2 regions of the Exiguobacterium sp. KKBO11 genome follow, and region 2 is predicted to be linked to the other one. Evidence: riboswitches for the same ligand, from Rfam matches in the RefSeq annotation. Region 2 holds a riboswitch; the other holds the start of a gene.
What was found. Region 2 has a riboswitch for S-adenosylmethionine ahead of AYO36_RS12860 (Na+/H+ antiporter NhaC family protein). Riboswitches for the same ligand answer to the same signal wherever they lie in the genome.
Positions count from the first base shown of each region.

Region 1 (3,418 bases), on a different contig from region 2:
GTCGAGAACGTTGCTTCCGGTTCCGTGACACCACGCTCTGTTCCAGCGAGTTTTGATGTGTACCCTGATAGGAAGTGGTACATCGCTTGTTCTTTCGTCAATTTACTGATCGGAGGCAAAACACCGTACGCATCAGCCGTCAAGAAGACGATCGTCTTCGGATGACCAGCACGTGACGGAACAGCGATATTATCAATCGCTGTGATCGGATAAGCAGCACGCGTATTTTCCGTCAACGATGTGTCATCGTAATCAGGGTGACGGGCTTCGTCGAGCACGACGTTTTCAAGGACGGTTCCGAAACGGATCGCGTCAAAGATTTGCGGTTCTTTTTCGCGTGATAAGTTAACGGTCTTTGCATAACATCCGCCTTCGATGTTGAAGACACCGTCGTGCGACCAACCATGTTCGTCGTCACCAATCAATTGACGGCTGTCGTCTGCTGAGAGGGTGGTCTTACCAGTACCGGATAGACCGAAGAACAAAGCGACGTCGCCTTCGTGTCCGACGTTTGCCGAGCAGTGCATCGAAAGGACATTTTCTTGTGGCAAGAGATAGTTCATGACGGAGAAGATCGATTTTTTGATTTCTCCCGCGTATTCCGTTCCACCGATCAGGACGATCCGATGTTCGAACGACATCGCGATGAACGTTTCGGAGTTCGTTCCGTCAACGGCAGGATCTGCTTTGAAATGTGGCGCATAGACGACCGTGAACGGTTCGAAGGCAGCCACTTCAGGATACTCGCGTAAAAAGAGTTGTTTGGCAAACAGGTTATGCCAAGCGTATTGTGTGAGCACACGGACCGGAAGGGTGAAGTGCGTATCTGCTCCAGCAGCAGCTTCTGTGTAGTAGAGCTGGTCGGCTTCGTTCATGTAACGAAGAACCTTTTGCAACAATTGTTCAAATTTGTCTCCATCCATTGGTTGGTTGACATGCCCCCAATCAATGTGAGACTCGCAGGAAGAATCACGGACGATGAACTTATCTTTTGGTGAACGACCTGTAAATTTCCCCGTTTCTACAGATAATGCGCCGTTCTCAGCAAGGACACCTTCTTCGTTTCGAATCGCATGTTCGACAAGTTCAGCAACAGATAGTTGTTTGAACACATGCTCTTTCTTGAGTAGTTCTTCGATATTCAGGACCGTCATCGGCATCCTGACCCCACCTTTCCCCTACGTTGGTTTTGGCTCACTGTATTTAGTATGACACATTTATTATATATGACATACTAAAGAGAGAGCAATCATTTTCTGATGCTGATTTCTATTTATCTGGAAACGCTTTCAGCATTAACAGTTTAACATCTCTTTCAAAAAGTTTCGACTAGAATTTGAAACCTTGCTTGACAGAGTAGGTACAACTTTATATCATGTAATTCGTAACGGATACTCTTATTCTGAGCAGGTGGAGGGAACAAGGCCCGAAGAAACCCGGCAACCGTCCTACATTAATTCACATATTAATGAGGGAAAAGGTGCTCTCCTGAAGCGAAGTAAACACTTCGAACGATAAGAGGGTAAAGGAAGAACGCACAACCTTTCCCTGACCATTTTTTGGACTTGGAAAGGTTTTTTTCATTTTACCGTCCCACTCAACTAGGGGAAATGAGTACACCGTCAAATTCTTTTTTGGGAGGGTCATACATGACAAACCTTAATCGCCGACTATTCACGTCGGAGTCAGTCACTGAAGGTCATCCAGATAAAATCTGTGACCAAATTTCGGATTCAATTCTTGATGCAATCCTCGCAGCGGATCCAAACGCACGTGTTGCAGCAGAAACTTCTGTTACAACAGGTCTCGTTCTCGTTGCAGGTGAGATCACGACATCGACTTACGTCGACATTCCAAAAGTCGTTCGTGAAACGATTCGTGAAATCGGCTACACACGCGCGAAATACGGTTTTGACGCGGACACATGTGCTGTATTGACATCAATCGATGAGCAATCAGCAGACATCGCTCTTGGTGTCGACCAAGCGCTTGAAGCACGTGAAGGTAGCATGTCTGATGCAGAAATCGATGCAATCGGTGCAGGAGACCAAGGTCTCATGTTCGGTTACGCAACGAAAGAAACACCAGAACTCATGCCACTTCCAATCTCGCTTTCACACCGTCTCGCACGCCGTTTGGCAGAAGTGCGTAAAAACGGTCAACTCGACTACCTTCGTCCAGACGGAAAAACACAAGTCACGGTCGAATACAACGAGAACAACGAGCCGGTTCGTGTCGATACGATCGTCATCTCGACACAACATGCAGAAGAAGTCACGCTTGAGCAAATCCAAGCTGACTTGAAAGAACACGTCATCACACCGGTTATCCCGGCTGAATACATCGACGCAGCAACGAAATTCTTCATCAACCCAACTGGTCGTTTCGTCATTGGCGGACCACAAGGAGATGCTGGATTAACTGGTCGTAAGATCATCGTTGATACGTATGGTGGATACGCACGCCACGGCGGTGGAGCATTCTCAGGTAAAGATCCAACAAAAGTCGACCGTTCAGCTGCATACGCAGCACGTTACGTCGCGAAGAACCTCGTTGCTGCAGGTCTTGCAGACAAAGCAGAAGTTCAACTCGCGTACGCAATCGGTGTCGCGCACCCAGTATCAATCGCGGTTGACACATTCGGTACAGGAAAACTTCCTGAAGCGCAACTCGTCGAATTGGTTGCTGAAAACTTCGATCTTCGTCCGGCTGGAATCATCAACATGCTTGATCTCCGTCGTCCGATCTATCGTCAAACAGCTGCATACGGTCACTTCGGTCGTACAGATGTTGAGCTTCCATGGGAGCAAACAGATAAAGCAGCAGTTCTTGAAGAACAAGCAAAACGTTTCGCATAATCAAAAAGTTCGAAAACCCTACGCGGGTTTTCGGACTTTTTTGTTTCCGTGGAACTTTGCAGGAAACGAATGTTTTTTCTAGAAGAGGGTAAAAGTACATGAGTCGATTCGTATGAATACAAAGGGGGGTTCCGATTATGGAAATACGCGAAGCTATTCCAGCTGATGCAGGACGTATTCATGACATTGCCGTCACATCTTGGTTGGATACGTATGCAGAAATCTATTCCGAACGTTCGAAAGCGCATTTCGTGCAGGAGGCGTATCCGCAAGAAGAAGTCGTTCGTGCGATCCGGACGGCGGAAGAAGCACGGGGAGAGTATTTTTATGTCGGAATCATCGATGAGGAAATCGTCGGTTTCATTCATGCTGTTGATGTTGAGGGAACGTGGGAGATCATTCGTCTGTACGTCTTGCCGAAATATCAGCAAAACGGAATCGGACGACGGCTGATCCGTGAACTCGAACGACAAGGAGCCGTCCCACTCGAAGTATACGTGGAGGCACGTAACTATAAAGCACGTCAGTTCTTAACCTCATTCGGTTTTGAAGAACTCAGT
Region 1 covers NZ_LUCU01000011.1:509,894-513,311, forward strand. Annotated here, with positions in the region: gene pckA (phosphoenolpyruvate carboxykinase (ATP)) at 1-1,160, opposite strand, end outside; SAM riboswitch class I at 1,395-1,521, shown strand; gene metK (methionine adenosyltransferase) at 1,650-2,858, shown strand; gene AYO36_RS02800 (GNAT family N-acetyltransferase) at 2,996-3,418, shown strand, end outside.
Region 1: linked by a shared signal. The riboswitch ahead of metK (methionine adenosyltransferase) and the one ahead of AYO36_RS12860 (Na+/H+ antiporter NhaC family protein) in region 2 are both predicted to bind S-adenosylmethionine.

Region 2 (3,418 bases):
GGCGGGTTCGGTCCATCGAAGCAATGCACCATAATTGTTCCAGATACTCGCTCCCGCTGCTGCCGTCGTCAATAACGCAGCTCCCCCCATTAGCCATGCAGTTTCACGTTTCACTTGATCACCTCCAAAAGACGTGCCAGTTTCTTCACTTTATTATCCTTCTACCCCGTTTTAAAAGAAGTCGAACGTCTCGGTATTCGTACTTGACGCCTCATCGGCGTTCCGCTATAGTGAGAAAGTCCAAATCGTAATAGTTACGTTTTAATAATGGAGGTATCATATAATGAAAAAAATCATTCCTGCTTTAACGGTCGCCTTCGCGAGTGCAAGTGTCCTCGCTGCTTGCGGTTCAAATACCGATTCATCGACTTCAGATAAAACCCAGACAGAAGTCTATGCATCAACGTTCGCGACGGCTGCTATTGCCCGTGAAATCGGTGGGGATCAAGTCGACGTCAAGATGATCGTCCCACCTGGAGCAGACCCCCACTCTTACGAGCCAACGTCAAAACAACTCACTGAGATTGCCAAGGGCGACTTGTTCCTCTTAACCGGTACGACGCTCGAGCCGTATTCGAAAAAAATCCAGGAGAGTCTAAAAGGCACGGATGTCCGCTTCGTCGAGACGAGTAAGGACATCAACTTGCTAGAATCGGATGCTACACTTCATGCACATGAAGAAGAAGGGCATACAGAAGACGAACATGCCCACGAAGAAGAAGGGCACGATGATCATGCAACGGATGAACATGCGCATGAAGAAGAGGGTCATGACCATGGAAAATACGATCCACACGTCTGGCTCGATCCTGTCAACGCAAAAGCAATGGCACGCTCGATTACAACTGCTTTATCAAAAGAAGTACCAAAAGACAAAGCAACATTCGAGAAAAACTTAAAAGCGTTCGATCAGCAAGCTGATGAATTGGACGAACAATTTAAACAAGCCGTCGCTGATGGATCGAAAAAAGAACTTCTCGTTACGCATGCCGCTTATGGTTACCTCGCAGAACGATATGGTTTCACACAACTACCGATCGCGGGAATTTCTCCTTCCGATGAACCGTCACAAAAGCAACTGGCCGCTTTAGTGAAAGAAGCACGGATGCATGATTTGAAATACGTCGCGTTCGAAGAGACGGTCTCACCAAAGGTCGCACGTGTCATCCAAAAAGAAATCGGAGCTGAATCCGTGACGATTCATAATCTAGAGTCGGTCACGAAAGCGCAACAAAACAGTTCTTATTTCAAGTTGATGGAAGAAAACGTCCAAACATTGAAAAAGGCACTTCAGTAAAGTACAGTTGACACGCGTTACTCAATGCGGTACGGTAAGAAACGTGTTTTACAACAATTGAATGACTTCTTTTTATCGCGAGAAACGGAGGGACTGGCCCAATGATGTTTCGGCAGCGGACGATTTGATTCGTACTGTGCCAAATCCAGCAAGCGAAAGCTTGAGAGATAAGAAGAGCGTCTTTATTTCATAAAGACCTCCTTCTTTCTTGCGAAGGGGTCTTTTTTTGTATCTTTGAGAAACGAGGTGTCAACAATGAATGAAACGATCACGCCTAACAAATGGGCACTGCTTCCTCTCGTCGTATTCCTGGTCCTCTTCATCGGAGCCGGGATCTTCTATGACGACTTTTACAAATTTCCGATCCTTATCGCCGCACTGATCGCTTTGATTTTTGCTGCAATCACGACGAAAGGATCGATCAATCAAACGGTTGAACGAATTGCAACGGGTGCCGGAAATCCCGATATCATGATCATGGTCTTCATCTTCTTACTAGCCGGTACGTTTTCTGGAACAGCAGAAGCAATCGGTGCCATCGATGCGACCGTTAATGCCGCTTTGACGTTTCTACCTCCATCGCTCCTCATGAGTGGTCTGTTCATCATCGCTGCCTTCATCTCGATGGCGATGGGGACATCTACCGGAACGATTGCTGCACTCGCACCGATCGCCTTCGGTATTCATGAAGCGACAGGCATCAACGTTGCGATCGCAGCGGCTGCTGTCGTTGGTGGATCGATGTTTGGCGATAACTTGTCGTTCATCTCGGATACGACGATTGCTGCCGTCCGAACCCAAAAAACGAACATGCGCGATAAATTCCGGACGAACTTCATGATCGTCCTACCGGCTGCTATTTTGACGGTCATCCTGCTCGCATTCGTTTCCGGTTCTGGTGACGTCGTCGAAGCAAAAGCCTTTGAATTCTACAAGTTGATTCCATATCTCGCTGTCATCGTTCTTGCGATCTTCGGCGTCAATGTCATCCTTGTCTTAATTGGTGGTACGCTACTCACCGGCATCATCGGTATGATTGATGGTAGCTTCGGCTTGAGTGGATTCGTCCTCTCGATGTCTGAAGGCATGTTGGGCATGGCGGAGATCTCCATCTTGACGCTCCTCATGGGTGGTCTCGTCAGCTTGATTACGTTCAACGGTGGAATCGCCTTCTTAAAAGAGACGCTGACACGCAAGATTTCACAGCGTCGTGGTGCCGAATTCAGTATGGCGGCACTCGTCAGTGCAACGAATCTCGCGACAGCAAACAATACGATTTCGATTCTCGTCGCTGGACCACTGGCAGCTGAAATCGCCGATACGTATGAAGTCGATCGAAAAAAATCGGCGAGTATCCTTGATATCTTCTCTTGTGGTATTCAAGGCATCATTCCGTACGGGGCACAACTTTTGATCGCAGCAGAATTGACGAAAACGGCTTCACCGGAACTGATTCCGTATCTGTTCTATCCGTTCCTCCTCTTCGTCTGTGGATCAATTGCCATCTTCTTCGGCTTACCACGCATGAAGAAGACAGCGACGAAGCAAGAAAAAATTTCTTCGTAACCATAAAACAGGTCCAATCGCGTCGACGATTGGACCTGTTTTATTATTTATTCTGCTTCGCTTGTCGTTCTAAGATTAAGTAAGCGATTGCCGGAAGCGGGAACTGAACGAGTCCAGCGCCTCCCCACACCCATGGATTACGTCCTGACTTTCGCGCACTAAGAAACAGACCCACTGCCTGCGTTACTAACAAGGCGCCAATGCTAAGCCAAGTACATTTGGATAGCTGTTTATTCTTTTGAGCCATCTTTTCTCCCCCTCTTTTAACACACGATTAAATCTCACGATTCTTTTCTATTTTACCTTATTTCATTCCTCCATGAGCATGGAAACGGACGTCTTCGTTCGTTCATGCTAAACTAAACGAGCAAATCTAAACTACGTTTTATGAGGAGGAGTAACACATGCAATACGCAAAACTTTCAAACGGTATTACGATTCCCCAAATCGGATTCGGTGTCTGGCAAGTAGATGAAGAGACAGAAGCACCTGCTGCTGTCGCTGAAGCATTACGTGTCGGCTATCGTCATATCGATACGGCTGCTGTCTACAAAA
Region 2 covers NZ_LUCU01000044.1:14,802-18,219, forward strand. Annotated here, with positions in the region: gene AYO36_RS12850 (alpha/beta hydrolase) at 1-114, opposite strand, end outside; gene AYO36_RS12855 (metal ABC transporter solute-binding protein, Zn/Mn family) at 284-1,297, shown strand; SAM riboswitch class I at 1,367-1,471, shown strand; gene AYO36_RS12860 (Na+/H+ antiporter NhaC family protein) at 1,553-2,863, shown strand; gene AYO36_RS12865 (hypothetical protein) at 2,907-3,110, opposite strand; gene AYO36_RS12870 (aldo/keto reductase) at 3,268-3,418, shown strand, end outside.